Regions from separate parts of the Agrobacterium sp. 5Ca39 genome, predicted to be linked through region 1. Evidence: riboswitches for the same ligand, from Rfam matches in the RefSeq annotation. Region 1 holds a riboswitch; each other region holds the start of a gene.

Region 1 (10,361 bases):
CCATGACGACGCTCTCCATCGTCGCCATCGCTACCCTGATCGCCATCGTCATCGGCCTGCCGCTCGGCATTCTGATGGGTCGTTCCGAACGCCTGCAACGCCTCATCAATCCCGTGCTCGACGTGATGCAGACCCTGCCAAGTTTCGTTTATCTCATCCCCGTGGTGGTGATTTTCGGCATCGGCAAGGTTCCGGGCCTGATAGCAGTGGTGATCTATGCCATTCCGCCCGTCATCCGCCTGACCAGCCTCGGCATCCGTTTGGTCGATCGCGAAGTGCTTGAGGCGGCAGACGCCTTCGGTTCCTCCAACGGTCAGAAGCTGTTCAATGTGCAGCTGCCGCTGGCGCTGCCGACCATCATGACCGGCATCAACCAGACCATCATGATGGCGCTCGCCATGGTCGTCGTTGCCTCCATGGTCGGTGTCGGCGGGCTTGGCAAGAATGTGCTGCAGGCCATCAACAACCAGTTCTTTACGGTGGGCTTCCTGAACGGTTTCGCTCTGGTCGCCATCGCCATCATGTTCGACCGGGCGAGCCAGGCTTTCGGCAAGCGCCTGCAGAAATACCGCGAGGTCTCCCATGGCTAAAAGCATCGAAATCAGGAATCTTTACAAGATTTTCGGCAAGCATCCCGAGAAGTACCTCGAAGCGGTGCGTAAGGGCATGGACAAGGTCGAGCTGAACGACAGGCACAACCACGTTCTCGGCCTCAACAACATCAACATCACCATGCCGGGCGGCAAGATCACCGTCGTCATGGGGCTGTCAGGCTCCGGCAAATCGACACTGATCCGCCACATCAACCGGCTGATCGACCCGACCGCCGGCGAAGTTCTTTATGACGGCGAGGATATCTGCGGCATGAGCGCCTCGGCGCTCAGGCAATTTCGCCGCCACAAGACGGCGATGGTGTTCCAGAAATTCGGCCTTCTGCCGCATCGCACGGTACTCGAAAACAGCGTCTACGGCCTCGATATTCAGGGCGTACCGCGCAGGCAAAGCGAGGAAAAAGGCCGTTACTGGCTGGAGCGTGTCGGCCTTGCCGGTTACGAGGATTATTATCCGAACCAGCTTTCCGGCGGCATGCAGCAGCGCGTCGGCCTTGCCCGGGCGCTTGCCAATGACGCCGATATTCTCCTGATGGACGAGGCCTATTCGGCGCTCGATCCACTGATCCGTGTGGATATGCAGACGATGCTGCTCGATCTGCAACAGGAGCTGAAGAAGACCGTTGTATTCATCACCCATGATCTCGACGAGGCTTTGCGGCTTGGCGACCATATCGCCATCCTCAAAGACGGCGAAGTGGTGCAACAGGGCGACGGCCAGAGCATCATCCTCTCGCCAGCCGATGGTTACGTCACCGACTTCGTGCGCGACGTCAATCGTGGCCGCGTGCTGCAGGCAAACACTGTCATGGAGCCGCTGGAGAGCAAGCCCGAGGGCATGCCGGTCCCCGAGACCGCAACGCTCGAAACCATCGCCCGCGACATGTCGGAAGCCAACGAAACGACCGCCCATGTGGTGGACGAGGACGGCAAGCCGGTCGGCAGCATCGGGCTCGATACGCTGGTGGCTGCGATGGTGACGCCCGCGCCGCAGGAGGTTAAGGCGGAGGTGAAGGCGGAGGAGCCGGAAAAGCTCCAGGAAACGGTTATGTCGGTGGAGAAGGAAACGGCGTAATCCGGTACCGGACGGATTGGCCGCGTCCACGAGATTTCCTCTTTCCGTCATACCGGCCTTGAGCCGGTAACCAGCCAGCCCAGGTCCTTGGGCTGAAAGGACTCTCTCGCCGCGCAGACGCGCGTCGGCTGGATTCCGGCTCAAGGCCGGTATGACGGGAGTGAGGTATTCACGGCGCCAGAAATTTAAACCGGACTGTAATGCCGCGAGGCACAAAGCTCGCAATTGCCTCCTGCCCCGTCTTCACTATGCCAAAACGAAGCACTACTTCGCCGGCTGTCAACCCTCGACAGTCGCTGCAGCGCAGCAAGCGCAAGTTTCGGACAAGTCGCCGCCGTTAACCATTCGTTAACTTTTGAACGCGGAATCACCGACATGCAGATCGAAAGCAATACTGGCGGATATAACTATCAAGGTCGCATCCGCGACATCGAAAAAGCTGGCAGCGCCCAAAGCGCACCGGAGGAGCAGGCGGTAAAACGCGGCCCCGGCAACCCCACCGTTTCCAGCACCATTCTTTCCCAGTCGCTGGCCAATGTTCTATGGGCCGTCGGCAACGGCAGCGCGCCGGCCTATCAGGATGCGGCCACCGCCTCCCCCGAGGACAAGGCGGAAGCGCAGGCTGAATGGGTACGCAGCGCCTATTCGGAATATACCGAATAGGCGATTCCAATCAGCCTCTTGCCGGGCTGACTTCCACCGTCACATGCGAGAGTTCATGTATGGCGGCAAGTTTCTGCTTATAAAATGCCGGTGCTTTGGGCGCCTGCGAAAGGATCGCCACGATGGCGGCGTAATGCCCCGGCCCCACCTGCCAGACATGCAGGTCGGTAATGCGATCCTCTTCCGTCTCCACGCTTTCACGGATTTCCTGAGGCAGATCCTCGGCCGACGGCAGCGCGTCGAGCAGGGTTGTCGCCGTGGAGCGGATCAGGCCCCATGACCAGCGGGCAATCACCAGGCCGCCAACGATACCCATCAACGGATCAAGGAACGACCAGCCGTTCCACTTGCCGAGCAGCAGCGCGACGATTGCCAGAACCGAGGTCAGCGCATCCGCCAGCACATGCAGATAGGCAGCGCGCAAATTATTGTCCCGGCCGCCCTTTGCCCCGTGCCCGGCATGGTGCTCGGCATGGGACCCGTGATCATGGTGGGCGTGGCTGCCGTGCCCATGGTGGGCATGTGAGCCGTGGGCGTGACCGTGGCCGTGGCCATGATCGTGGTGATGGTCATCCTTCAAAAGCACGGCGCTGAGAAGATTGACGGCAAGGCCGATGATGGCGACGAGGATGGCCTGGTTGAAATCGATCTCGACGGGACTGACGAGGCGCATCCCGCTTTCCACGGCAATCAGCAACGCCACCACCGCCAGCACGATGGCGCTGGCAAAACCCGCGAGATCGCCGAACTTGCCGGTGCCGAAGGTGAAGCGTGGGTTGCGGGCCTCGCGGCGGGCATAGAGATAAGCGAGTGCCGAAATCAGCATCGCGCCCGCATGGGTGGACATGTGCCAGCCATCCGCCGTTAGCGCCATGGAGCCGTACCAGTGACCGGCGACGATTTCCGCCACCATCATCGCCGCGGTCAGCGCGATGACCATCCAGACGCGCCTTTCATTGCGCTCGTGGTTCTGGCCAAGGAAAACATGGTCGTGACCGGCTGCTGCGCGGTATTCGGATGTCGTCGTCATGTCGCTTAATCCTGTCGGTTTTACCGGATGTAGGTCTTTAGCACCTGGGCCAGCTCTTCCGCCGCCCGCGCCCGTTCGTCTTCATTTTCGGCATGCACCACGTGCTCGTGCAGATGCTCCTGCATTACCTCCCCCGTCAGGCCCGAAAGCGCGCCGCGTACCGAAGCGAGCAGCTGCAGCACCTCGCCGCAGGGCTTGGCATCATCGAGCGCACGTTCGACCGCTTCCATCTGCCCTTTCAGGCGGCGGATGCGGGCGAGAAGCTTTTCCTTGTTGCGGATGGTATGGGACATGGCCGACCTCATATACTATAGGGGGGTATAGTATATTTCCCATGTTTTTTGCGCAAGTCGTGTGAGACGCAATCCTCGCGAATGTTTCGGGCATTAAAAAACACCCATCAGAACTTAGGGGACTCAGTCATGACGACTATTGCAGCAACCAGCAGCATCAATTTCACCTCTCCTGCCCGGAGCATCGAGCCGGCGCGGAGCAGGGAGACACAGTCCACCACCGAGGCTTTGCAGGAGCTGACGCGGGCGGCCCATCGCGCCATTTCGGTGGCCGGCAATGTCGCCACGTCCGTGGCTCCGCTCGCCAGCGCTTCCGCGAGCCTTGCTGCGGCCCTCTGGAACATGGATAGCGGCGCCTCCGCCGCAACCGGCGTCAACGCTGATGTGGCCGCCTCCACACAGCCCGATATGGCAAGCCTCGAATCGCAGGTTCTGAAGGCGCTTGCCCAGGCACTCGGCGTGGAGGACGCCGCCTGACCCCATTGAACGACGGGCCGAAAAGCCATATCTCTAGAGACTGGAGATATGGAGAAAGCCATGCTGTCCATCGGTGAACTGTCCAAACGCACCGGCGTCAAGGTGCCGACGATCCGCTATTACGAGCAGATGGGCCTCATTCGCGAGGCGGATCGTTCAGAGGGCAACCAACGCCGCTACGAAAAATCCGATCTCGAACGGCTGGCCTTCATCCGCCACGCGCGCGATCTCGGCCTGAACATAGACGCCATTCGCGAGTTGATCGCACTCAGCCAGCACCGGGAAATGCCGTGCGAGGGTGCAGACCGCATCGCCGCCGAACATCTTGCCGATGTGCGGGAAAAAATCGCCAGCCTGAAGAAGCTGGAACACGAACTGGAGCGGATCGTCTCCCATTGCCACGGCCATTCCATCGAGGATTGTTATGTCATCCGCGCGCTTTCCGATCACGGCATGTGCGAGGGTGAGCATTGAGCCGAGAAGAGGCTGACATTCGAATGTCACGTGCACCCGGTAATCGCCTCTTGCCCGCCTGAAAAAAGGACGTCAGATGGCCGAGCTCTTCCCTGAAATCACGCCATCAGACATGATTTTCCTTGATGTTTCCGAGGGCCATCGGCTGCACGTGACGATTGCCGGCAATCCGGCGGGGCGACCTGCGATCCTGCTGCATGGAGGGCCTGGTTCAGGATTGTCATCGACAGCGCGACGCTATTTCGATCCTGCCATTTTCCGCATCGTCCAGTTCGACCAGCGCGGCTGCGGTCAAAGCACGCCAAACGCCGCTGATAGCCTTGAGAATAACACCACGCATCATCTGATCGATGACATTGAGGCCATTCGCTGTGCCCTCGCGGTGGAAGACTGGCTGATCTACGCCAGTTCATGGGGTTCCACGCTGGCCCTCACTTACGCACAGCGCCACACAGGACATGTTCGCGGCATGGTTCTGGCCGGCGTCACCACCACCCGGCATAGGGAAATCGACTGGCTGTACAAGGGGCTGGCAATGTTTCTGCCGCAGCAGTGGCAGCGTTTCATCGCCGCGATCCCCGATGACATGTCCAGGCAAGATCCGGTCGGCGCCTATCGCCGGCTTCTGAATGATCCCGATCCCGCCGTGCGCGCAAAGGCCGCCTTAGAGTGGCACCTGTGGGAGGCGGGCTCGATCAGCGCGGAGGGCATTTCGGCCTTTCCGGAGAAATGGCGCGACAGCGCGTATATTCTCGCCCGCGCCCGCCTCTGCGCCCATTATTTCCACCATGCGGCCTGGCTGGATGATGGCGCGCTTCTGCGCAATGCCGGAGACCTCGCCGGTATTCCCGGGATACTCATTCAGGGCATGCGCGACTTGCAGGGGCCGCCCGTCACCGCTTTCGAACTTGCCGAGGCGTGGCCGGGAAGCGAGCTTGTTACCATCGATGGCGCTGGCCATTCGACGGGCGATGCGGGCATGGAAGACGCAATCCTGTCGGCAATTGCGCGATTTGCGAATTGAGCCGCTTGACAGACGGCGGATTCGGGCGCATTTCATTTTCCATGATCAACGAACGCGCACCCATCTCCTGCTCGTATTTTTGGGCCTTCCTCTAAGGGCGGCTCGACAGATCATATTGTCAACAAGCCGCCGTCAGGCGGCTTTGTTGTTTTCAAACGTCCTGACGGCACCGATAAGACCAAAGGACCGAAAAATGACCGAAGATAGCTCCCTGACACTGGAAAGACCGCCCGTCGTCATCATCCGTGGCGCGCGCAAGACGGATCTGCCCGAACTCAACGAGATGATCACGCTGCTGGCCTCCTACCACGGCGATGCGGCGGCGATCACGCCGGCGAAACTGGAGCGCGACCTGTTCGGCCCGCTGCCCTGGGTGCACGGTCTCGTGGCCGAGGCCGATGGCGCGTTGATCGGTTACGCCCTGCTTCTGCCGCTCTACAGGGCGCAAGAGGGCCGCCGCGGGCTCGAACTCCATCATCTCTTCGTGCGCGACGGCCATCGTGGCCATGGCACCGGCCAGCATCTGGTTTCCCGGGCCCGCGATATCGCCAAGCGTCTCGGCTGCGACTATCTTTCCGTCAGTGCCACGACCGGCAATGTGGCGGCGCATCGTTTCTACGAAAACATGGATTTCGCGCCTCGCCCGGTGACCGGCATGCGCTATATGCAGTCCATCGCCTGATTAAAAAACACGGAGACGACCATGACACGGATCGCCATTGCGCTCGCCCAGGATTTTGCTGACTGGGAGCCGGCGCTGCTTGCCGCCGCGGCGCGCAGCTATCTCGGTGTCGAGATCGTCTATGCCACGCCGGACGGACGGCCGGTAACCTCGATGGGCGGGCTGAAGGTGACGCCGGATACATCCTATGACGCGCTCGATGCCGTTGACATCGATGCGCTCGTCATTCCCGGAGGCCTGAGCTGGGAAAAGGGAACAGCTGCCGATCTCGGCGAACTGGTGCGCCGGTTTCGCGAGAGGAACCGACTGGTGGCCGGCATCTGCGCGGCGGCAAGTGCGCTGGCAGGCACGGGCGTTCTGAACGCCGTTGCCCATACCGGCAATTCGCTGGCTTCGCACAGGGCCTATTCGGCCTATAGCGGCGAGACGCTTTACCGCGACCAGCCGAAAGCGGTCAACGATGGCGGGATCATTACCGCGGCCGGCAGCGCGCCGGTCAGTTTCGCGGTGGAAATTCTGAAAAGCCTCGGCCTCTTTGGTCCGGAAGCCGAGGCCGAACTTCAGGTTTTTGCGGCGGAGCATCGCTGAGGCATAGCCGCCTCGGTTGTTTGCACTCCCCTACTCCCCGTCATTCCGGCCTTGAGCCGGAATCCAGCCGACGCGCATCTGCGCGGCGAGATGACTTCTTTCAGCCCAAGGACTTGGGCTGGATGGATTTCGGCTCAGGGCCGGGATGACGGAGGTGAGAACAGCGATGATTATCGCTGATCCAGCACCCGGCACACACGTGCTGTGTGATCGCCGCCCTCCCCGGCAATCGCCCGGCGAATATCGCGGCTGTTCAGATGCAGGCTGCGGCCGGCGGGTAAATTTGCACGTTTGATCTTGGCGAGTGCCGCCGCCACAAAGGCGGCCTGATGGTGTTGGAAAAAGGCAAGAGCCGCCTCATCCGCCGGGCTCGGGCCCAGTACCGCCTTGAAGGCGAGACGATGCACGGCGCAGTATGCGCCGTGACCGGGAACTGCAAAACGCAGCGCATCGAGTTCCTCACTCCAATCCGCTGCGTCCTCCATGATTCAGGCCGACTGGAAGCGGTTGAGGAAAAACGTGCTCAATGTTCCGAGCAAAGCCCAGAAGACGAAGCTCGTAACCGTAGCGGCGACGATGAACTGACGCTCCAGCGGCAGCGGCGCCAGTGCATGTTCGCCTTCCGGCGGCAGGGGCGCACCCACCACATGCGGCGCGACGATCAGCACCAGCGCCAGGACGATCGCCCAGGGTTCGCGACGGAAGGCGATCAGCGCGATGCCGCCGGCTGTTGCGGCAACGGTTGCGAGCCACCAGATCTGCCGTGCCTCAAGTGCTGCGGCGGGGCTGCCCGGCAGTTCCGGCGGCAGGCCGATCATCGGGGCGAGCATGACGGCGGCAAATCCGGCAACGCCCCACAAAAGCCCCTCACGCCAGCCGCCATTGGTGCCGCGCAGCGAAATCAGTCCGGTCAGCACCAGCGCATAACCGATCGCGGTCAGGACATTGGCGGCAACCGTATAGGCAGTGCGTTCGAAACCATCGGCCGGAGCCCAGGCCTCTTCATTGTGCTCGTGGGCGGGAACCACAGCACCGGGCGCCGTGGCCTCGTGGCTGTGGGCAGCTTCACCGCCCGCGCCCTCATAGGTCTCTGCCTGAAGGATGAGCGGCGTGGTGCCGAAAGCCTGCATGGCTGAAACGGCTAAGCCGCCGAGGATGCCGACGAGAACGGCGGTAAAGACGATATTGCGAAAAGACGACATGACATTCCCCTCAATGGCAGGGGAAGGCATTGGCATGACGCGTGTCATGGGCGGCATTGTGAACGGCTTCCACATGCGAGAAACCGACAAAACCGACAACGAACAGGCCAAGCACGATCGCCGTCAGCGATTGCGCGAAGCTGCCCGTTTTTGCTGAAACGGCTGAATTGGCCGTATTCTGGTGGATGGACATGGTGACCCCTCTCCGGCGCGACCCCGCGCCTCTGGATGCGGTCGAACGGCAAAGCCATGCGACCGCCTGCGATACACTTCACCACGGGGATACGAGACTGACACAGGGGGCATCGATCTTGCCACCCTGACATTCCGCTCTTCCGGACACCCCGCCGGCATGGACATTTCCGTGATGGCAGGTCTCCTGGCTTACGGGTCAAAACCTGAAACACCTTCCCGGCAACACCTCGCCTCAACCGGAAACGCCGGTTCGGTCGAAGGGTCTGCCAGTGGCATTTCGTTTCAGGCTCTCCGCTCACAGTTGCGGGGGCAGCCACGAATGAGGATTTCTCCCTATCGTGTTCCCTTTTCACCTTCCGGAACGCCCGGAAGGAACCATCACAGGGTTGTTATCCGCCGCGTGGGGACGGGAGTCAATGGGCACGCATGCCAACGGGACCCTCAGCGCGCCGGGATCGCCTTCAGATAGGCGGCGATCGCGTCGCGGTCCTCGGCTGTCAGATGCGCCATGTTCTGCTGCACCTTCACCATGGAACCGCCGACACTGTCGAATTCCGGGGTGAAGCCGGTTTCGAGATAGCTCGAAATATCGGCCTCGGCCCAGCTTCCGATGCTTTGCGAGCCGGGGGTAATGTCCGGAATGCGGCCTTCGCCTTCCGGATTGGGGCCGCCGGCCAGCCACTTGCCCTTCAGGAAGCCACCGAGCGCATTGCGCGGCGTGTGGCATTCGCCGCAATGGCCCGGACCTTCCACCAGATATTGGCCACGCAGAAGTTCGGCATTGGCATTGGCCAGCTCGACGCGCGGCGGTGCCGAAGGGTCGAAATACAGGAACTTCCAGCCGCCGAGCGCCATGCGCATGTTGAAGGGGAACGGCAGATCGTGGTCGGGCGCATCGTTCTGGCTCGCCGGCAGGGCCTTCAGATAACCGAAGAGGTCATTGATGTCCTTCTGCGTCATCCGGGCATAAGAGGCATAGGGGAAGGAGGGATAGAGATGTTCGCCGTTCTTTCCCACACCGCGCGTCATGGCATCGCCAAATTCCGCCAGCGTCCAGCCGCCGATGCCGTGCTGCGGATCAGACGAAATATTTGGAACATGAAAGGTGCCGAAGGGGCTTTTCAGTGCCTGCCCGCCTGAAAGCGTCAACAGCGCTTCACCCTTAGCATCCGGCGCGGCATGACAGCTTGCGCAGCCGCCCGCCCAGAACAGCGTCTCGCCATTGGCGAGATCCGGCTCACCGAGGCTCACCCAATGGCTGGGCGCCTGGCGCTGCGGCGCGGTCACCCATGCGAAAATCCCGTAGCCCGCAACGGCCGCGACCACGATCCCGCCCACAAGCTTCGTCCAAATGGAAGACATGCCCCTCTCCCCATTCTCCCCTGACAACGTCAGGTGTCTTTCGTGACGGAAAAACGCCGCCCGGGAGCGGCGTTTCAAACTCGTTCGATTATTTCTTCAGGCGATAGGTCTGGTGGCAGGTGCCGCAATCGGCGCCCAACGTCTGCATGGCGGTGGTTACACCCGCCTGATCGGTGGGGAGATTGGCGAGAATCTTATCCGCATCTGCGCCGAGCTTGGCGGACTTGGCCTTGAAGTCCTCAAAGTTTTCCCAGATCGCGGGCGCTGCCGCGCTGCCGGTCTCGGTGCCGGCGGGGAACTGGTCGGGGAAAGCCTTGGCATTGGTGCTGATGGTCGTCACGGCGGCCTTGACGGCTTCGGCGTCGAAAGGCTTCTGGCCCTTGGAGATGGCGGCGAGCGCTCCCATGGAGCCACCGATCTGCTTCATCATGCCTTCACGTTTTTCGACTTCGCCGGCAGCATAGACCGCTCCGGCGCAAAGACAGCCGAACAGCGTGGCCGCTGCGATTGTTTTCAGTTTCATACACTCTCTCCTTGATTCCGGCGGGCGCCGGACGCTTGATGGAACGCCGCGAGGATGCCCTTTCCACATGGCGAAAAGAAGTCACATTGCGGTGAATTCCATCGTGAAAACAGAAGCCTAAGACAAGGCTTCCCACAATGTGAGAAGTGCTGCGGCGATCAG
Region 2 (10,361 bases), 700 kb from region 1:
GCACGGCCTTTGCCGATCTCGACGGCCCGCTGCTTTTGGCCGAGGATCGGGAGCCTGGGCTGGTTTATGAAGGGTCGCTTGTTTATCCGGCGCGGCCGGAATTGTGGGGGTAGAGCTCTCGCTAAGGATCCGGACTGGGTTGGTGCCTAGAGGCTGCATTCGCACCCTCTCTCCGGTGCGTCACCGGAAGGTTACTGAGAAGCCTCTAAAGCCTCACCTCCGTCATGCCGGACCTGATCCGGCATCCAGCCACGGCGCGTCTGCGCCGTGAGAAATAAGTCTTACGCGATCAAAGACTTGATCGCACTGGATCCCGGCTCAGGGCCGGGATGACGGTATGCGGATGCTACAATTTCAACCAACACTCGTTTACAGGTGAGCCTACCATCAGCGCCCGTCAAACGCTCCAATCAGGCCGCGTGCTTGCCAATCAGCCCCGGAATATTCACCGGCTCCATTTCGTCCGATGTCTGCTCGGCAACCACTTCGCTCGTCTGCATCCAGGTGATCAGCTCGAAGCTGCCATCGGCGTTCTCGGCAATCGCCGTGCAGCTTTCCACCCAGTCGCCGGTGTTGATGTAACGTATGCCGTCCATGTCTTCCATGACGGCGTGGTGAATATGGCCACAGATCACGCCGTCGACATTGTTGCGCCGGGCTTCATCCGCCACCACACGCTGGAATTCACCGATGAAGTTGACGGCGTGTTTCACCTGCAGCTTGGCCCAGGCCGAAAACGACCAGTAAGGCAGGCCGATGCGGCGGCGTACGGCGGCGATGGCGATATTGATGGCGATTGCTGCGTCATAGGCCCAGTCGCCGAGATAGGCGAGCAGGCGGGCGTTGCGCACCACCACGTCGAACTCGTCGCCATGGATGATGAGATATTTCCTGCCGTCGGCCGCCTCATGGATCATGCGTTCGGCCACTTCGATGCCGCCGAAATGCATGCCGGGGAACTCCCGCAGGAATTCATCGTGATTGCCGGGAATATACACGATGCGGGTTCCCTTGCGGGCCTTGCGCAGCAGTTTCTGCACCACGTCGTTGCAGCCCTGCGGCCAGTACCAGCTGCGGCGCAGGCGCCAGCCGTCGACGATGTCACCGACGAGAATGATCGTTTCGGCCTCGTGATGTCTGAGGAAGTCCAGCAGATAGTCAGTCTTGGCCGCCTTGGAACCAAGATGAACATCCGAAATGAAAAGCGTTCTGAACTGTCTGGTTTCGATTTGACCGGCCACGGATTTCATCCCCCTGTTCGGTTGCGTCCCTGCGGCTTTCTTCCCTCTCAGAACCAGACTCGTGTTTCAGCAACATGACAGCGGCCGTTTTTTGCAGGGAATATGACGAAACGCTTCACGAAAACGCGAATAAGCCGTGGCCGCATTTGCATAAGACGCCCGTAAATAACGGCTGTACCACGGGGAAGTTTGTTGTATTCAGGGGTCCGAAATAAAACCAGATACGACGGTGGAAGACATGACCTCTCACGATAAGAACAACACGCCCGCCAACACGGCAAAGGCCGACATCGAAGAACAGGCGCTCTTTTTCCACCGCTATCCGCGCCCCGGCAAGCTGGAGATCCAGGCCACCAAGCCGCTCGGCAACCAGCGCGATCTGGCGCTCGCCTATTCGCCGGGTGTCGCCGCACCCTGCCTCGCCATCCATGAAAATCCGGAAATGGCGGCGGACTACACCGCCCGCGCCAATCTCGTCGCCGTCATCTCCAATGGCACGGCCGTGCTTGGCCTCGGCAATATCGGCCCGCTCGCCTCCAAGCCCGTGATGGAAGGCAAGGCCGTCCTTTTCAAGAAATTCGCCGGTATCGACGTTTTCGATATCGAGATCGACGCGCCCGGCATTAACGACATGGTTTCCACCATCGCAGCGCTGGAACCCACCTTCGGCGGCATCAACCTTGAAGACATCAAGGCGCCGGAGTGTTTCGAGGTGGAGCGCCAGCTGCGCGAGAAGATGAACATCCCCGTCTTCCACGACGACCAGCACGGCACCGCGATCATCGTCGCCGCCGCTGTCACCAACGCTCTGGAACTGGCCGGAAAGTCCCTGTCCAGCGTCAAGATCGTTGCCTCGGGCGCCGGTGCGGCAGCCCTTGCCTGCCTCAATCTCCTCGTTGCGATGGGCGCGAAGAAAGAAAACATCTGGGTCCACGACATCGAGGGCCTCGTTTATGACGGCCGCAATACGCTGATGGACGAGTGGAAGGAAGTTTACGCCCAGAAGACCGACAAGCGCGTGCTGGCCGAAACGATCGACGGCGCCGATGTCTTCCTCGGCCTGTCGGCGGCAGGCGTTCTGAAGCCGGAACTGCTGGAGCGCATGGCGGAGAACCCGCTGATCCTCGCGCTTGCCAACCCCAAGCCAGAAATCATGCCGGAAGAGGCGCGTGCCGCCCGCCCGGACGCGATGATCTGCACCGGCCGTTCGGATTTCCCGAACCAGGTCAACAACGTGCTCTGCTTCCCCTATATCTTCCGCGGCGCGCTCGATTGCGGCGCGACGACGATCAACGAGGAAATGAAGATGGCCGCCGTGCAGGCCATCGCGGAACTCGCGCGTGAGGAAGTCTCCGAAGTGGCCGCCAAGGCTTACAGCGGCGAAACGCCGATCTTCGGCCCGACCTACCTCATCCCCTCGCCCTTCGATCCGCGCCTTATCCTGCGCATTGCCCCGGCCGTTGCCCGTGCTGCCGCCGCAAGCGGCGTTGCCGCCCGGCCGATCACCGATTTCGAAGCCTATCTCGACCAGCTGAACCGCTTCGTCTGGCGCTCGGGTTTCATCATGAAGCCTGTCTTCAACGCCGCAAAGGCCGCCGAAAAGAAGCGCATCATCTTTGCCGAAGGCGAAGACGAGCGCGTGCTGCGCGCCGCCCAGGTGCTCTTGGAAGAAGGCACCGGCATCCCAATCCTCATCGGCCGTCCGCAGATCATCGAAACGCGCCTCAAGCGTTTCGGTCTGCGCATCCGCCCGCATACGGATTTCGCCGTGGTGAACCCGGAAGACGATCCGCGCTACCGCGACTATGTGGATGATTATTTCGCCCTGGTCGGCCGCGCCGGCATCAACCCGGAAGCGGCACGTACCATCGTGCGCACCAACACGACTGTCATCGGTGCGCTGTCGGTCAAGCGTGGCGAAGCCGATGCGCTGATCTGCGGCCTCGAAGGCCGTTACGACCGCCATCTGCGCGACGTGAACCAGATCATCGGCAAGCAGGACGGCGTCCGCTCCTTTGCCGGCCTCAGCCTGCTCATCACCCAGCAGGGTGCGCTGTTCCTCACCGATACCTTCGTCAACAACGACCCTACATCGGAAGAAGTGGCCGAAATGGCCATTCTTGCCGCGAAGGAAATCCGCCGCTTCGGCATCACGCCGAAAATCGCGCTCGCCAGCCATTCCAATTTCGGCTCGCGCGATTCCGAAAGCGCCCGCAAGATGCGCCGCGCGCTGAAGATCGTGCAGGAGGCTGCACCCGAACTGGAAGTGGACGGCGAAATGCAGGGTGGCTCGGCCCTGTCGGAAGCGCTGCGCAAACGCGCCATGCCCAACAGCGTGCTGACCGGCGAAGCAAACCTGCTGGTCTTCCCGAACCTCGATGCGGCCAACATCACGCTGGGCGTCACCCGCACCTTGACGGAAGGCCTGCATGTCGGCCCGATCCTGCTCGGCACGGCCCTGCCCGCCCATATCCTGTCGCCCAGCGTCACCTCGCGTGGCGTCGTCAACATGGCGGCCTTTGCCGTGGTGCAGGCCTCTCACCCTTCGGTGTAATGAAGGCGCATTAACGCAGTTTTGAACATGCTGTTGCCGCAATGCGGCAACAGCTTATGTTATCTTCCTGAAACACGGATTTCCTGAAGCATAACACCCCTGCCACCGGCCGGGGACATCAAACGGATCGCACAATTGACCCGGCGCAGCCGCATCATCGGCCTTCTGCTTCCCCTTGTTTTCATCGCTCCTGCCGCCGCTCTTGCGGATCAGGTGTGCGATACGCTTTATCAACAGTTGCGAGAACCACCCCGTGTCATCGGCAACACGGCCGAGGTGCGGCGTTACGCCAATGCGCTTGCCCACCAGAACATCGTCATCCGCAAGATCAGGAACGACATGCGCAGCTATGGCTGCTCGTCCGGCAGCGTCATCGTTTATGGCAATCCTAATGCCGGGCTCTGCGCCGAGATCGGCGATGCGCTTGTGGATGCCGAGGCCGAACGCGACGCGATCATCCGCGATCGCGACGACGCCATGGCGGCGGCGAGGAGCGACGACGGCGATACCAGGCGCGAGCGCATTCTTGCCGCCCTCGATGCCAATGGCTGCACCCCCGCTGAGGAGATGAACCGTCAAGCATCGCCTGCACCCGATGTGACGCGTTATCCCGATGCCTTCAGGCAGAATGGCGGTGAGCCGGGACAGGCGGGCCTTTCCCCTTACCCCAACGCCGCCGCGGAGGGCGGGCTTCGCACACTCTGCGTGCGCACCTGCGACGGCTCATTCTTCCCGATCGCCTCCAACGCCTCGCCACTCGATTTTCGCGCCCAGGCCGAGCAGTGCCAGAAAATGTGCCCGGGAACCGAGACGGAGCTCTATTTCCACTCCATGACGGATCAGGAAACAGCAGACATGGTGTCCGCTGAAACCGGCAAACCCTACAAGGATCTGCCGACCGCCTTCGCCTATCGCAATGCCTCAACGAAAGCGCCCGGCTGCGCCTGCAACATGGCCGCCTATCACGAGGAGATGCAAAAGCAGGAACAGGCGTCGCGGCCGGAAGCCGAAAAGCCCTATTCCAGCATCACCACCATTCCATCGCCGCAAGGTGACAAGGCCCCAAAGCCCGCCGAGCAGCAGGCCGCAAAGCCGCCGGAACAACCTGTTCCTGAGCGCGACTATGACCCGAACGACACAAAAGTGCGCGTCATCGGGCCCAAATTCCTGCCGGACCAGACCGGCAAGATCGACCTGAAGAACCCGGCGCTGAAGGGTATCCAGCCACAGCAGTGAAATCTCTTCTGCACGCGGAATGGTGCGAGCGCGTGCCCCTTGTTTCTTCTCCCCGGCGGGGAGAAGTCCGCGGCAGCGGGATGAGGGGGCAAGCTCTCCGTAAATCTCTACCGTTGCCCCCTCATCCGACCCTTCGGGCCACCTTCTCCCCGGCGGGGAGAAGAAATGCGCGGCAACGTCCCGCCCTGTTCGCAGGCCTCCGGGTCTACACCCCACCCCAGCGGTTACGAAACACAAGCTCTTCCAGCGGCACGCGCTGCCGCCAGCCCTTCACCGCCAGTTCCGGTTCGGTATAAAGCGTATCGACACGACCGAGGCACAGCCAGGCGACAATCTCGATATGATCGGGGATATCCAGAATGGCCCTGATATCGCTGTCATGGAAAATACTGACCCAGCCGACGCCGACGCCTTCGGCGCGGGCCGCGAGCCAGAGGTTCTGGATGGCGCAGACGGTGGAATAGACATCCGTGCGTGCATTATGGGTGCGACCCAGCACCACCTTGCCACCCCGTGTCGGATCGCAGGTGACGCAGATGCTGAGCGGCGCCTTGCGGATGCCTTCGAGCTTCAGGCTGCGATAAAGCGCCTGCTTTTCACCCGTAAACATCGCCGCCGCCTCTTCATTGGCGCGGCTGAAGGCCACCCATGCCGCCTGGCGCACGGCGCCATCGGTGACGAGGGTGAAGTTCCACGGCTGCATGAAACCGACCGAGGGCGCCGAATGCGCCGCCCTCAAAAGGCGCTCGATGAGATCATCCGGCAGCGGGTCCGGCAGGAACTGGTCGCGCACATCGCGGCGGGTTTCGATGGCACGATAGACGGCCTCACGCTCCTCGCCGGAAAACGGGCGGGCGGGTGAAAGCGCGTGATCGAACGGGTTGGAGTCGGGCGGCATGGCGACGGGCGGTTCGGTCTGCATCGTTTATCCCTAACAATGCGGGGCGGGCCGGTGCCGAAACCATGGGAGGTTTGCAGCGACAACTCGCTTTCCAGCAACCTGCCGCCGTCCGCGCGGTTCGGTCCATCCTGCCAGGCCGGTCTTCTGACTAAGCTTCATCCGCCCCGTTTCGCCTTCCCGAATTGCTCCAGTGGCATGAGAAAAAGAGCATCCGCCTCACAGCGTTGGGCACGTTCCGGTTTTTCACCGGATTCCCGATTCTCCCGCCGAAGGGCGGGCACCTGACGGGTGAAGCTATGGGCAAAAAAGCTTGCGAACACAAGTGCCGTGCAGGTGGTGCGGCAATGTGGCCTGCCGCACCTTACCTTCATCATTCCACCGGAAAATATCTGATATAAGCGAACTCGTCGCCATCAGGTGACCAGTTGGGAGAGTTCATCGTGCCCTGCCCGCCAAACAGCTCGAAAAGCGTTTCGACATTGCCGCCATCCATATCCATCAGCCGCACCCGCACGTCGAGATCGCGGGGATGATCGAATACGTCGCCGTCATAGGAAATGAAGACAACCTTGTCCCCTCTTGGTGACGGGTGCGGAAACCAGTCGCCATAGGAGCTGTCGGTGATGCGCTCCACGGCTGAGCCATCCACCCGCACCCGCCAGATTTGCATCCGTCCGGTGCGGCTGGAATTGAAATAGATCCACGCGCCGTCAGGCGAATAATCCGGCCCGTCATTGCGGCCCTCACCATGGGTAAGGCGTGTCTCAACGCCGCTGTCTATGTCCATGGAATAGATATCGAAAATCTGATCGCGAATGCCGCAATAGGCGAAGCTTTTCCCATCCGGTGACCAGCCGTGCCAGTAGGAAGGAAGGTTCCTTGTCATTAGCCGCGGCGCGCCGCCCGCCGATGACAGGAGATAGATGGCGCTTTTGCCGAACTCCACCTTGTCTGAAATGGCATAAAGCGAACCGTCAGGCGAAATGCCGTGGTCATTGTTGCACTGGATTGCGAAACCCGTATCGACCTTTTGTGGCGACGCATCACCGGAAAGGGACAGGCGATAAAGCAGCCCATCGCTGTTCAACAGCAGATATTGTCCATCCGGCGACCAGTTCGGCGCTTCGAAAAGATCGGGCGTCTGCCACACCACCCGCATCTGCCGGGTGCGGATGTTGAAGATTTCGATGGAGCTGCGCATTCTGCCTCCCGGGCGGGTCCGTGTTCTCATTCATAGCGCTTGGTGACGCAGACATTCCGTTTGCATCCACCATTGCCTCGATTATGATCCTAGGGCGGCAGGCACCGTCCTGCAAATTCAAACCGGAAAAAACGCCAGCGCCCCGGCACCGTCCGCGGCCCGCCCCGTTTCTCCCAGATCAGAGGTTCCGCGATGAATACCATCGCCGATCACGGCATCCGCTTCGGGCGGATTGCCGCCATGCTTCCTGTCAAGAATATCGAAAAGGCCCATGATTTTTATGTCGGCGTGCTCGGCTTCGAAAAGACCTTCGCAAACGGCAACCCTGTGGGCTTCATGATCCTCAAACAGGGCAATGCCGAGCTGCACCTGACATTGCAGCCCAGCCACAAGGCAGCGCCCTTCAATGTGGCGCATATGATGGTGAGCGATGTGGACGCGCTGCATGCGCTCTGCAAGAGCCAGGGCTTGCGCATCATCAAGGGCCTGCAGGACAAGGATTATGGTCTGAGGGCCTTTGTGTTTGAAGACCCTGACGGCAATCGTATCGATGTGGGGCAGGTTATTTGAGGTGAGCGGCGCGGAGTTTTCCGCGCCAATCAAGACGCTCCGCTGTGGATCGAGCCCATGACACTTGTTTCTTCTCCCCGAGGGGGAGAAGTCCGCGGCAGCGGGATGAGGGGGCAAGCAAGCTTCGTGATATACGGAGGGGTTGCCCCCTCATCCGACCCTTCGGGCCACCTTCTCCCCGGTGGGGAGAAGAAATATGCCGCACCGCCTCACAATGCGCTTGCCCAATTCATTAAGCAGGGACGGCGTTAAACGCGCCTTTCCAAAACGCCCTACCGATCACGAAACCGGTTGGTGATCGGATAACGCCGGTCGCGCCCAAAGTTCTTCTTGGTGATCTTAACCCCCGGAGCCGATTGCCGGCGCTTGTACTCGGCGAGGTAAAGCAGATGCTCCACCCGGTGCACGGTCGCCACATCATGGCCGCGCGCCAGAATTTCCTCGACCGACATTTCCTTCTCGACAAGGCACTCAAGAATATCGTCCAGCACGGGATAAGGCGGCAGCGAATCCTGGTCGGTCTGGTTGGGGCGCAATTCGGCCGATGGAGCCTTGGCGATAATGTTGGCGGGGATCACTTCGCCGGAAGGGCCAAGCGCGCCCGGCGGCACATGGGCGTTGCGCCAGGCGGAAATGGCATAGACCTGCATCTTGTAGAGGTCCTTGATGGGGTTGAAACCACCATTCATGTCGCCATAAAGCGTCGCGTAACCCACCGACATCTCCGACTTGTTGCCCGTCGTCACCACCATGGATCCGAACTTGTTGGAAACGGCCATCAGGATGGTGCCGCGCGTGCGGCTCTGCAGGTTTTCTTCGGTAATGCCCTCTTCCGTGCCCTCGAAAAGTTCTGACAGCGCAGACAGGAAACCTTCCACCGGCTCCACGATCGGCACGATATCGTAACGGCAGCCGAGCGCTTTCGCACAATCGGCGGCGTCCTTCAGCGATTCTTCCGAGGTATAGCGGTAAGGCAGCATGATGCAGCGTACCCGCTCCTCGCCCAGCGCATCGACGGCAAGGGCGGCGCAGATCGCCGAATCGATGCCGCCGGAAAGGCCGAGAACCACGCTCTTGAAACCGTTCTTGTTGACGTAATCGCGAAAGCCCAGCATGCAGGCGCGGTAATCCGCCTCCTCACCCTCGGGAATCTTGGAAAATGGCCCGCTTTCGCAGCGCCAGCCATCCGCTGTGCGTTTCCAGTCGGTTACAGCAAGCGTGGCTTCGAACTGGCTCATCTGGAAGGCGAGCGTCTTGTCGGCATTGAAGCCAAAGCTCGCACCGTCGAACACCAGCTCGTCCTGCCCGCCCAGCTGGTTGGCGAAAACCAGCGGCAGGCCGCTTTCGATCACCTGCCGGAGTGCCACCTGATGGCGCACGTCCAGCTTGCCGCGGTAATAGGGCGAGCCGTTCGGCACCAGCAGGATTTCGGCGCCGCTTTCGGCCAGCGTCTCGCAGACGCCCATGTCGTTCCAGATTTCCTCGCAGATCGGAATGCCGATCCTCACGCCGCGGAAGTTATAGGGCCCGGAAATCGACCCTTCGGAGAAAACACGCTTCTCATCGAATTCGCCGTAATTCGGCAGGTCGATCTTGTCGCGCAGCGCAATGATCTTGCCGCCATCGAGAAGCGCCACGGAATTGTGCCGACCCGTCTCGCCCTGTCGCGGAAAACCGATAACGATACCCGGCCCGCCATCGGCGGTTTCCGCAGCCAGTTCTTCCACCGCTTTCAGACATGCTTTCAAAAAAGCAGGTTTCAGCACCAGATCCTCGGGCGGATAGCCTGAAATGAAGAGTTCGGTGAGAAGCAGAAGATCGGCGCCCTGCGTTGCCGCATCGGCCCTTGCCTCACGCGCCTTGGCGAGATTGCCCGCCACGTCGCCAACGGTGGGATTGAACTGCCCGACGGCAATCCGGAGATGGTTCTCTATATCGTGTCTGTCGCTCATAACCCTTCAATACCGCGCCCGTGATCGCTCCGCAACGCAGCAATTCCCACTTGCATTCATTCGTGCGCTTCTCGACACAGCCGCCCTCACGCGAAGGTTATCGCGCTTATATGCACATCCCATAAAGTTCATGTCGCGTTCATCGCGCTTATGTGACAGTTACATGACACTTTTGCGACACCCGATTCACCTCCCCGGATCGGTGCTGGCGCCTGAAATACCGGAGTATGGGTTTGAGAGATTCGGCGCCAAAAACAACGGCTTCCGAAAAGGCTGGTTTTGTCTTTTCGCCTGCATGGACAAGGAGCCTTTCGAAGTTTTCAGGCACGGCCTACACGCTTGCCAACCTGACGGTCGCGTCCGTCGTGCTCGTCGTGGCGCTGGAATGGGTCGTCCGCGGCTCGCTTCAGGATGTCGGCACTTTCATCACCTCCTCCGCGCGTCCGGGCATGACAACCATTGCCGCCGTGCTCGCCCTTCTCGTCGCGCTGGATGCGATCCTCGGCCGGCGTTATCTTTCGCTGATAGCGGTCGCGCCGCTCTGCGCACTGGTGGGGCTGATCTCAGCGCAGAAACAGACCTATCTTTCCGATCCGCTTTATCCCTCAGACCTGTTGTTCGGGCGGCAGATTCTCGAACTTTTGCCAACCATGCTGAAGGCGCAGCCTTTTACGGCGATGCTGGTGGGTGTCGGCCTCAGCGCCGC
Region 3 (10,361 bases), on a different replicon from region 1:
CCGAAATCAGTCGAGCGCTGCGAGAACTGCAGCCGTTATGGCGTCCGTCTCATCCCTGCCCGGCACGGTGCCGATACCCCGGCCGGTCGTCGTTTCCAGTGCGGCCATAATCCGAGCCGCGGCATTCTTTTCCCCGAGATGCTCGAGCATCATCGCCCCCGACCAGATGGCGGCGATTGGGTTCGCGATGCCGAGATCGGCGATGTCAGGCGCTGAACCGTGCACCGGCTCGAACATGGAGGGCGCGCTGCGGTCGGGATTGATATTGGCGGAGGCGGCAAATCCGAGACCGCCCTGAATGGCCGCGCCCAGGTCGGTCAGAATATCGCCGAAAAGATTGGAGGCGACGACGACATCGAGGCTTTCCGGCGCCATCACCATGCGCGCCGCCATGGCGTCGATGTGGTAGCTGGAAACCTCGACACCGGGATATTCGGCGGCGAGCCTGTGCGTTACCTCATCCCAGAACACCATCGAATATTTCTGGGCATTCGACTTGGTGATCGAGGCCAGCTTGCCGCGACGTTTCTGCGCCTGTTCGAAGCCGAAACGCAGGATGCGCTCCACGCCCGTCCGCGTGAAGATCGAGGTTTCCACGGCCACCTCATCGTCCGTGCCCTGATGCACCCGGCCACCGGCGCCGGAATATTCGCCCTCGGTATTTTCGCGAATGCAGAGGATATCGAATCCATCGGCCTTCAACGGACCTTCGACACCGGGAAGCAATCGGTGCGGTCGGATATTGGCATATTGCACGAAGGCCTTGCGGATCGGCAGCAGCAGGCCGTGCAGAGATACCGAATCCGGAACTTCGGCCGGCCAGCCTACGGCCCCGAGGAGTATGGCGTCGAAACCGCGCAGGGTCTCAATACCGTCCTTGGGCATCATCGCGCCGGTTTCCTGATAGAACGCGCAGGACCAGGGGAACTCCGTTCCTTCAAGCGCAAAACCGGAGGTTCTGGCGGCGGCGTTGAGTACCTGCCATGCGGCATGAGTGACGCTCTTGCCGATGCCGTCGCCGGGAATGAGTGCGATGCGATGCGTTTTCAAGAAATTTCCCCTGTCACAGTCCAATCAGGACGCTCTTGCTCTTGCGGTTGGCGAGATAGGCTTCCCGTCCGAGATCCTTGCCGATGCCGGAACGTTTGTAGCCGCCGGTAGGCAGAATGTGGTCGCGCGAGCGGCCGTAACGGTTGACCCAGATCGTACCCGCCTGGATGGCGCGGGACAGGCGCATGACGCGTGAGACGTCACGGCTGAAAAGACCCGCCGCCAGACCGTAGGTCGGATGATCGGAAAGCGAAAGAGCCTCTTCTTCCGTGCGGAAGGTCTGCAGCGTCAGCACCGGCCCGAAGATTTCCTCGGTCACGGCGGGGGAGGTCTGGTCGACGTTTGCGATCAGTGTCGGCTGGTAGAAATAGCCGGGGCCGTCCATGATCGCGCCGCCGGTGAGGCATTGGCCGCCATGGGAGACCGCCGCCTGCACGATACCGTCGATGCGCTTGCGCTGCACCTCGGAGATAATAGGCGAATATTGCGTTGCCTCGTCCCAGGTGGGCCCGGGCTTCACCGCCTTCATGCGGGCGATGATTGCGGCGGAGAGGGCATCTGCCGCACTGTCCTCCACGAGGATGCGCGAGCCGGCCACACAGGCCTGCCCGGCATTGGAGAGAATATTGCCGGCGATGGCCGTCGCCGCCTTTTCGATATCCGCATCGGCGAAGACAATCTGTGGGCTCTTGCCACCAAGTTCCAGCGTCATGGGCTTGATCCCTGTACGGGCGATATTGGCCATGATGGCGGCTCCCGCGGCGGTGGAGCCGGTGAAGCTCACCTTGGAAATCTCGGGATGGCCGGTGATGGCGTTGCCCGTGACGGGACCGTCGCCCAGCACGATGTTGATGAGGCCGGCCGGTAACCCGGCCTTGATCGCCAGCTGCGCCATGAAAATACTGGAGAAGGGCGTCATCTCCGAAGGTTTCAGCACCACGGCATTGCCTGCCGCAAGCGCCGGGCCAAGCTTCCAGCCAGCCATGGACACCGGAAAATTCCACGGTGTAATCGCACCCACCACGCCATAGGGCTCCGTCATGATCATGCCGAGGCTCGTGTCGTCGGTCGGCACCAGATCGCCGCCTTCCTTGTCGGCGAATTCGGCGAAGAAGCGGATTTGCTCGGCGGTCACGGCGATATCGCCGGCGATCAGTTGGCCCACCGGCCGGGTCGAGGACAGCGCCTCGATCTTTGCCAGCGTCTCGGCTTCCTGCTCTATTAGGTCAGCCCAGCGTTGCAGGACCCGGGTGCGCTCGCGCGGGCGCACCCCGCCCCAGTTGCTGCTTTTCAGTGCGGCCTTGGCCGTTTGCACCGCTTCATCCACCAGGGCTGCATCCGCCTTCGGGCACCCGGCATATGGGGCCCCATCCGATGGGCGGTGCATGTCGATACCGTTTTCAGCGGTGACGAGCCGGTTGCCGATGAAGTGGCCGATTGGCAGGGACAGGCTGTCTGGATCGAAGCTGAGCGTCATGTGAAATCCCCTTTGAATATGCCCTCAAAGCTAATTCCTGTCGGCAAGCGAAATCGACCGACTGCAGCCGTGGCAGTGAACGAAAATCCCGTTTTACCGTTGCCAGACAGCGCAATCTTTGGTGCGTGCTGTCTGCGGCCTCTCGCCGGTTCCCGTCATCGCCGGCAACCTGGAAAACCGGCGAGATACGCCTCATCCGTTCACTGTGACGTAGATTTTGCGCACCGTCTCGATGGTCTTCCAGACGCCGACGAAACCGGGTTTCATTACGAAACTGTCGCCCGCCGTATAACGCTGCGGTTCGCCGCCATCAGGGGTGATTTCGATGACGCCGGCCAGAATATGGCAGAACTCGAAGGTCTCACCTTTGATGGAACGGCTTTCCCCCGGTGTCGCTTCCCAAATGCCTGTCTTCACGGTTCCGTCGCGAGCTTCGTCAAGCGCCCAGGTCTTGAACGACGGGTCGCCTGCAATGAGGCGTTCTGGCAGCGCCTTGGAGGCCTTGGGCTCGAAATCGGGGTTGGTATCGATGGGCTTGAGAAGCGGCATGGATTTTCCTTTCTGAAACAGGCGTGATGATCAATATCCGCGGCGGCGGTCGACAAGGCCGAGCGGTTGAAGACCGGACTCGTGACGTTTGATGTTTTCGACAACGGTGCGTGCCGCGGAATGGGGCTGAGTGACGCTGGCGATATGCGGCGTCAGAAGAATTTTGGGGTGGGTCCAGAAAGGATGGTCTTCGGGCAACGGTTCGGGGTCCGTAACGTCGACCACTGCACCCGAGAGCCGGCCTTTATCAAGCGCATCGAGGAGTGCGCCGTGATCGAGCTGTCTGCCACGTCCGGCGTGAACAAGTCCCGCGCCATCGGGTAAAAGGCTCAGGCGCTGGGCGTTGAGAAGTCCGGTGGTCTCGTCCGTCAGCGGCAGCAGGCAGATGAGGATGTCGCTGGTAGAGAGTATGGCTTTCAGCCCGTCATCGCCATGGTGACAGGTGACGCCATCGATCTCGCGCGGCGACCGGCTCCAGCCGGCGAGCGGAAAGCCGAAAGTTCTTAACCGCTCCAGCGCTGCGACGCCCAGCATGCCGAGGCCAAGAACGCCAATCCGGCAGTCTTCTGCCTGCCGTTGCGGCAGCGCCTTCCACAACTGCTGCCGCTGCTGTTTCAGATAGGCGGGGAGATTGCGGTGAAGGGCGAGCACGCCGAGGCAGATGTATTCCTGCATCATGCGGATGATCCCCTCATCCACCATGCGTACGACTTTCACCGTCTGCGGGACCGTATCGATATGAAACTGGTCCACACCGGCCCCGATCGAAAAGAGGATTTCGAGGTTACGATAACGCGCTATATCCTCCGGCACCGTCCAGGTGATGAGGTAACGGACTGCATCGGGATCGACCTTGGAGGCATCCATTGCGAAGGGGAGATCCGGCAATTCGTCAGCCAGGGCCTGCCGGAAGATTTCGCCGCGTCTGGCGTCGGAGTTAAAGAGAAATGTCATCTGATCCGTGGTCTCGAGGGTTCATGCCGTGCAGCGCCGGCCGAGCATTTCCAGCATCGACTGGCAGGCGGAAAGTTCGCCCGCTGTTATGAATTCGTCCGGTTTATGGGCGCGGCCGATATCGCCGGGGCCGCAGATGATGGCGTCGATGCCCGCAGCCTGAAAGAGCCCGGCCTCCGTGCCATAGCTGACGGCCGCGAGACCGGGAGTGCCGGTCAGTTCCTCCAAAAGCGAGGCAAGCGGGGCCTCGGCGAGAAGCGACAGCGCCGGATAGGCGCTCATCGGCAGCCATTCGATATCGACACCTGTCGCGGTGAGCGCCTCCACGCTACGTCGTACCGGCTCCAGCAGGTCGATTGGCGAGACACCTGAAATAGCCCTTGCCTCCAGTTCGATGGCGCATTGATCGGGAATGATATTGATCGCCTGTCCGCCGTTGACGGTACCGATCTGCAGGGAAGAGTAGGGCGGCTCGAAGGTCTTCTCTAAAGGACCCCGGGTCAACGCGTCTGCCGCCTCCACCGCCGTCGCGATGATGCCTGCCATCAGATGAATGGCGTTCACTCCCTGATCGGGCCGTGAAGAATGGCCTGACCTGCCACGGATGCTGACCCGCGCCGCGGCTTTTCCCTTGTGGGCACGCACGGAACGCAAATTGCTGGGCTCGCCGATAATGGCGCCCGCCGGTGGCGCGCACAGTTCCGGCAGGCGCGCGATGAGATGGGGAACACCGCGGCAACCTGCCTCCTCGTCGTAGGAAAAGGCGATATGCACGGGGCGCTGAAGCGTCATGCGCGAATAGGCAGGGGCTGCGGCGAGGACGGTTGCCAGAAAACCTTTCATGTCGGTCGTCCCGCGTCCGTAAAGCCTGTCGTTTTCCGTTCTCAGCCGGAAAGGATCGGAAGACCATTCCGGTTCTCCGGCGGGTACCACATCCATGTGGCCGGACAGAATGTAACCGGCCCGATCGGCCGGTCCGAAGGTGGCGAAGAGATTGGCGCGGTCTCCCTCCGGCCCCGGAATCACGGATACTCTTGCGCCATGGCTTTCCAAATATTCGGCAATCCATCCGGCAATGTCGCCATTGGCCGTTCCCACCACTGACGGAAAGGCGACGAGACGCTCAAGGATTTCGATTGCGTTCATGGTCGTCCCCATTGGCCCGTTATGATGGCCGCATTGCTCATTGCAAAAGCTTAGAACGGCCGAAGGCGTTTATCTGCTGAAAAGCGAGGTATTTCGGTAGATTGTTGTGTCCTTCCAGTGCTTTCAGAAAATTCGTGCTGGCATGGCTCGTTATCCTCGGACGTCATGGCTTGGACGCCGGGAACGCTGGTTCCCCGCGCTGGAGGGAGTGAGAGCCGTTTGCGATGGAGCTGCTCAAAGTCGATAGTTTCGAGTTGCGGACCGTGGATATTGCCGATGTGGAGGCAGATCGTCTGCACGCCCTCTCCATGGCGGTCGGATGGCGCTATCACGCCAATGAATGGTGTTTCCTGAGGCAATGCGGTGTCGGTCTCGCTGCGCTGGACGAGATCGACCGTGTTGTCGCGACAGCGATGCTCTTTCCCTATGATCAGGGTTTCGCGACGCTCGGCATGGTCATCGTATCGCCACGTCTGCAGGGGCGTGGCGTGGCGCCCTGGCTGGTGCGGCAGCTTCTGGCAAAATACCCGGCAACCGTCTTGCGGCTGAACGCCACGGGCGTGTCACGTCGTCTTTTTGCAGGGCTCGGCTTTTCCGGAGATGCGGAAAAGGTGCAGTTGTTCAGGGGCAGGGCGCGCTCCCCCGTGCAGACACCGGGGCTTGGCAGAAAGCAACGGATCGAGCCCCTCTCGGAAGATCATTTGTCGGCGGTCGTGACGATTGACCGGGTGGCTTTGGGCGTATCGAGGCGGGGCGTGCTGCAACGTCTTCTGCGCGACAATACTGGCTATGGCCTTTTCGAGGTCGATCGTCTGGTGGCTTTCGCGCTGCGGCGGGCGGCCGGGCGAGGTCACATCGTCGGTCCGGTCGTCGCAGTTGAGGAGAAAGATGCGGTCGCGCTGGTGAGTCGGCATTTTGCCGATCTGGACGATCAGCTCGTCCGTCTGGATGCCGTGCAAGACCAGAGCGTATTGACCGATTTTCTGACGCAATCCGGCCTGGTCGTGATCGAAACTCTTACCACCATGTCGAAACAGGCGCCGCAGCCTGCGGGTTCGGGTCCGGCGAGGATTTTCGCCCTTGCGGGTCCATCGCTGTGCTGAAGCGCAGTTTTGAACCGCCTCAATTCGACTGATTATGTGGTGGTCCTGTTTCGGGCGTCGCCCGACGCGATGCGTTCCGCTGCGCTAGAAACATGCTTTGATGATTGACGCACTGCCCCTTGACCCTTATGTGAGAAAGCGACGGTTCCTGCAGCCGAAAGGCGAAGGGATTAATAGGGAACACGGTGCGGGTGATGATTATCGCCCAATGCCGTGGCTGCCCCCGCAACTGTAAGCGGATTGCCGCTCATCCTCGTGACGCAGATGGCGTCATGCCACTGCATTCTCCGGAATGCGGGAAGGCAGATGAAAGGCGCAAATCCGTGAGTCAGGAGACCTGCCGTCAAAATATAAACCATCGTTACGGGCGGGGAAGCCCGGAAGAGGAGATTGTAATGTTATTTCATAACATTTGGTTTGCGTCCTGTTACCGTTCTCCGTACAAGACGTTCCGTGGTTGCTGCGCGCTCTGACGCCGCTGCTCTGGAACAAGCGATTTCATTTCGATTGGAGAACACATGTTTCATTCTGGACGCCTGCCGGTCCGCGCCGGCTTTCTCGCTGCTACGCTTGCAGTTCTGCCCGCCGCCACCGCCAATGCTGCGGAAACGGTATATCCCTTGACAATCAAAAGCTGCGGTCACGACATCACTTTCAAGCAGCCGCCCGCCCGCGCCGTCTCCGTCGGCCAGAGCACGACTGAGGTTCTTTATCTGCTCGGGCTGGCCGACAAGGTCGTTGGCACGGCCCTGTGGATCGGCCCGGTCCTTGCGGGCTATGAGCAGGCCAATTCCAGGGTGGAGCGTCTGGCCGACAATGATCCAAGCTTCGAGGCCGTCGTCGGAAAGAGGCCGGACCTCGTCACAACACAGTTCCAGTGGCAGATCGGCCCCGAGGGCGTTGTCGGTACGCCGGCGCAATTCGCCGAACTCGGCATTCCTGTTTACACCTCGCCGGCAGATTGCGTGGGCAAGGACAATTCCGGGGGCGGCGACGGCGTGCGCAAGACCGGCTTCACAATGGATTTGATCTATCAGGAAATCCGCGACCTTGCGCAGATTTTCAACGTCCAGGATCGCGGCGAAGAAGTGGTCAATGATCTCAAGAAAAGGGAAGAGGCTGCCCGCGCGAAGATTGCTTCCGCAAACGGCAAGCTTTCCGCCGTGTTCTGGTTCTCCAGCGCGGAACTGGATATCGATCCCTATGTGGCGGGCCGCAATGGCGCGCCCGGCTACATCATGTCGGCGCTCGGCCTGAAGAATGTGATCGAGAGCGACGAAGAATGGCCAACGGTCGGTTGGGAAACCATCGCCAAGACCAATCCTTCGGTGATTGTGGCCGGAAAGATGGACCGCCGCCGTTTCCCGGCTGACGACATCGCCGTCAAGCAGAAATTCCTCGCCACCGATCCCGTGGCCAGCATCATGCCAGCTGTCAAGGAAGGTCACGTCTTCGAGATGGATGCCCAGGCGATGAACCCGACCATCCGGACGATCGAAGGCATTGAAACGCTGGCTGAGGCAATTTCGGCTGCCGGTCTCGCCAAGTGAGCGGGTTTTCAATCCATCTCGGCAGAGGAGGGCTGGTTTTTGCCGCGCTCGCCCTGCTGCTCGGCGCGCTGATGGCCGGGGCGGCCATCGGCGAAACCGCCATTCCATTCGATGTGGTGGCGAAAACCATCGCCAACCGGGTGTTTGACGCCGGTTATCCGCTGGAGCCGCTGGATGAGGGAATTGTGTGGAGCTATCGTCTCAGCCGCGCCGTCGTGGCCGCCTGCTGCGGGGCTTCGCTGGCGCTTGCCGGCGCGGTTCTGCAATCGCTGCTGCGCAACCCGCTTGCCGACCCCTATATTCTCGGTATTTCCGCGGGGGCCTCCACCGGAGCGGTGGGCGTGGCCCTTCTCGGCTTTGGGGCGGGCTTTCTGACAATGCCGGCGGGGGCACTGATCGGTGCCTTCGTCGCATTCTCGCTTGTCAGTCTTCTGGCGGTGCGTGCAGGGCACGGCAACAGTGCCATCATCCTGGCCGGGGTGGCCGGTTCGCAACTGTTCAATGCCATGACGTCCTTCATCGTCACCAAATCCGCCAATGCCGAACAGGCGCGCGGTATCATGTTCTGGCTGCTGGGGAACCTCTCGGGCGTGCGCTGGCCGGATGTGTGGCTGGCCCTGCCGGTCAGTGTTGCCGGTCTTGCGGTTTGCCTCTGGCACGCCCGGGCGCTTGATGCTTTCGCCTTCGGCGGGCAGGCGGCCGCCTCGCTCGGCATTCCGGTGCGGCGGACCTATGCAGTACTGATCTCGGTTTCGGCGATCATGACGGCGGTGATGGTCTCGCTGGTCGGGTCCATCGGCTTTGTCGGCCTCGTCATTCCCCACGCGGCACGCATCTTCGTCGGCGTCCGCCATGGGCTGCTGCTGCCGGTGACAGCATTGACCGGTGCGGTATTCATGATCATCGCCGATATTCTCTCCCGCATCGTCATTCCCGGGCAGGTGCTGCCCATCGGCGTTATCACCGCGCTCGTCGGCGCGCCCGCCTTCGCCTTCATCCTCGGACAGAAGAGGGGACGTTCGTGAAGCTATCCGCTCATGACCTGAAATTTCGCGCAGGCAATATCGACATCGTACGCGGTGTCTCGCTCGATGTCGGCTCCGGAGAGTTTCTCGGCATAATCGGCCCGAATGGGTCCGGTAAAAGCACGCTGCTCTCCATGCTGGCCGGCATCCGCAAGCCGCGCCAGGGTCACGTCATGCTCGGCGGCGATCCGCTCGCCTCCCTCGGACGGCGTGAACTCGCTCGCCGGCTGGCTTTTGTGGAGCAGCAGGCCGAAACCACCGAGCGCATCACGGCACGACAGGCGGTGGAATTGGGGCGCACGCCCTATCTCGGTCCACTTTCGGCGTGGTCTTCGCATGACGACGCGATCGTCGAGGCCGCGCTCGATAATGTCGACATGGCCGACAAGGCGGAGCGCAGCTGGCACCACCTTTCCGGTGGTGAGCGCCAGCGACTGCATATCGCCCGCGCATTGGCGCAGGAGCCCAATATTCTGCTGCTGGACGAGCCTACCAATCACCTCGACATCGGCCACCAGATCGGCTTGCTCGATCTGGTGCGCCGGCAGGGATTGACCGTTGTGGCGGCCCTTCATGATCTCAATCACGCCGCCATGTTTTGCGACCGCGTCGCCATTATGCATCGCGGTGAGATGATCGCCATCGGCGCGCCGCGCGAAGTCCTGACGCCGGCAACGATAGCGTCCGTCTTCGGAGTGGAATGCGTTGCGACGGTTGATGGAAGCGGCTTTTCGCACATTCGTTTTCTGCCGGCCCACGGACGGGCCGATCATGCAAGAAAGGTCATGGCATGATGAAATTGCTGAGGCTTGCAAGAGTTGCAGGCGTTGCCCTCCTCATGGGGTCGGGTTTATCCGCACATGCCTCGGCAGAAACCTTCGAGGTGAAAATGCTGAATAGGGGCGAGAAGGGCCCAATGGTGTTCGAGCCCGATTTTCTGGAGATCACCGCCGGTGATCGCGTACGCTTCGTGCCGACCCACAAGAGTCACAATGCCGCGACCGTTGAGGGGATGGTTCCTGAAGGTGTGGAAGGTTTCAAAAGCCGGATCAATGATGAATTCGAGACCGGTTTCGACAAGCCGGGTTTCTACGGTATCAAATGTTCACCGCATTATGGCATGGGCATGGTCATGCTGATCAAGGTCGGCGATGCGACCCTGCCGCAGAGCTACCGGACGGTCGATATGCCAGCTCGGGCAAAACCGCGCTTCGAGGAACTTTTCGAGCGCGCGGAAAAATGAGGTGCCGGTCAGTCCGTGCAACAGGGCAGGGAATGATCCGCCCCCCAGTCACCGTTGCGCATTGGTCATCAGAAGACAGTCTTCTACGGTCAGGGACTTGACGCTCTGGATCTCACAATCTGGCCTGAGGACACAGACGGAGCCTCAGGTTTTGCCTGTGATGCCCGGCTTCACCGCGCAGACTGCATAACGATGCTGCAGTCCCCGGAGTATACCTTTCAGCAGGCTGAAATTTTTCGCCTGGGCGCGGTGAATGGCCTGGAG

What was found. A riboswitch is a leader RNA that binds a small molecule or an ion and turns the genes downstream of it on or off. The one in region 1 is predicted to bind cobalamin.
Region 2: it holds a riboswitch for cobalamin, as region 1 does, so the genes downstream of both, bluB (5,6-dimethylbenzimidazole synthase) here and ACZ47E_RS02555 (CbtB domain-containing protein) in region 1, are expected to answer to the same signal.
Region 3: it holds a riboswitch for cobalamin, as region 1 does, so the genes downstream of both, ACZ47E_RS16415 (ABC transporter substrate-binding protein) here and ACZ47E_RS02555 (CbtB domain-containing protein) in region 1, are expected to answer to the same signal.

The regions. Positions count from the first base shown of each region.
Region 1 is NZ_AP026436.1:528,339-538,699, reverse strand. It holds gene ACZ47E_RS02615 (ABC transporter permease) at 1-590, shown strand, start outside; gene ACZ47E_RS02610 (quaternary amine ABC transporter ATP-binding protein) at 583-1,686, shown strand; gene ACZ47E_RS02605 (hypothetical protein) at 2,062-2,349, shown strand; gene dmeF (CDF family Co(II)/Ni(II) efflux transporter DmeF) at 2,360-3,379, opposite strand; gene dmeR (Ni(II)/Co(II)-sensing transcriptional repressor DmeR) at 3,400-3,672, opposite strand; gene ACZ47E_RS02590 (hypothetical protein) at 3,802-4,149, shown strand; gene ACZ47E_RS02585 (MerR family transcriptional regulator) at 4,210-4,623, shown strand; gene pip (prolyl aminopeptidase) at 4,700-5,647, shown strand; gene ACZ47E_RS02575 (GNAT family N-acetyltransferase) at 5,841-6,329, shown strand; gene ACZ47E_RS02570 (type 1 glutamine amidotransferase family protein) at 6,351-6,917, shown strand; gene ACZ47E_RS02565 (hypothetical protein) at 7,088-7,402, opposite strand; gene ACZ47E_RS02560 (CbtA family protein) at 7,406-8,119, opposite strand; gene ACZ47E_RS02555 (CbtB domain-containing protein) at 8,130-8,312, opposite strand; cobalamin riboswitch at 8,472-8,709, opposite strand; gene ACZ47E_RS02550 (c-type cytochrome) at 8,756-9,676, opposite strand; gene ACZ47E_RS02545 (c-type cytochrome) at 9,765-10,199, opposite strand; gene ACZ47E_RS02540 (LysE family translocator) at 10,317-10,361, opposite strand, start outside.
Region 2 is NZ_AP026436.1:1,229,262-1,239,622, forward strand. It holds gene dgcA (N-acetyl-D-Glu racemase DgcA) at 1-113, shown strand, start outside; gene ACZ47E_RS06040 (UDP-2,3-diacylglucosamine diphosphatase) at 411-1,250, opposite strand; gene ACZ47E_RS06045 (NADP-dependent malic enzyme) at 1,480-3,795, shown strand; gene ACZ47E_RS06050 (DUF2865 domain-containing protein) at 3,931-5,031, shown strand; gene bluB (5,6-dimethylbenzimidazole synthase) at 5,237-5,929, opposite strand; cobalamin riboswitch at 6,050-6,232, opposite strand; gene ACZ47E_RS06060 (TolB family protein) at 6,303-7,133, opposite strand; gene ACZ47E_RS06065 (glyoxalase superfamily protein) at 7,326-7,703, shown strand; gene ACZ47E_RS06070 (NAD+ synthase) at 7,976-9,655, opposite strand; gene ACZ47E_RS06075 (LTA synthase family protein) at 9,883-10,361, shown strand, end outside.
Region 3 is NZ_AP026437.1:564,076-574,436, forward strand. It holds gene ACZ47E_RS16385 (tartrate dehydrogenase) at 7-1,050, opposite strand; gene ACZ47E_RS16390 (aldehyde dehydrogenase family protein) at 1,064-2,527, opposite strand; gene ACZ47E_RS16395 (cupin domain-containing protein) at 2,720-3,076, opposite strand; gene ACZ47E_RS16400 (2-hydroxyacid dehydrogenase) at 3,107-4,030, opposite strand; gene argE (acetylornithine deacetylase) at 4,052-5,176, opposite strand; gene ACZ47E_RS16410 (GNAT family N-acetyltransferase) at 5,401-6,279, shown strand; cobalamin riboswitch at 6,405-6,638, shown strand; gene ACZ47E_RS16415 (ABC transporter substrate-binding protein) at 6,798-7,829, shown strand; gene ACZ47E_RS16420 (FecCD family ABC transporter permease) at 7,826-8,854, shown strand; gene ACZ47E_RS16425 (ABC transporter ATP-binding protein) at 8,851-9,648, shown strand; gene ACZ47E_RS16430 (pseudoazurin) at 9,645-10,097, shown strand; gene ACZ47E_RS16435 (class I SAM-dependent methyltransferase) at 10,242-10,361, opposite strand, start outside.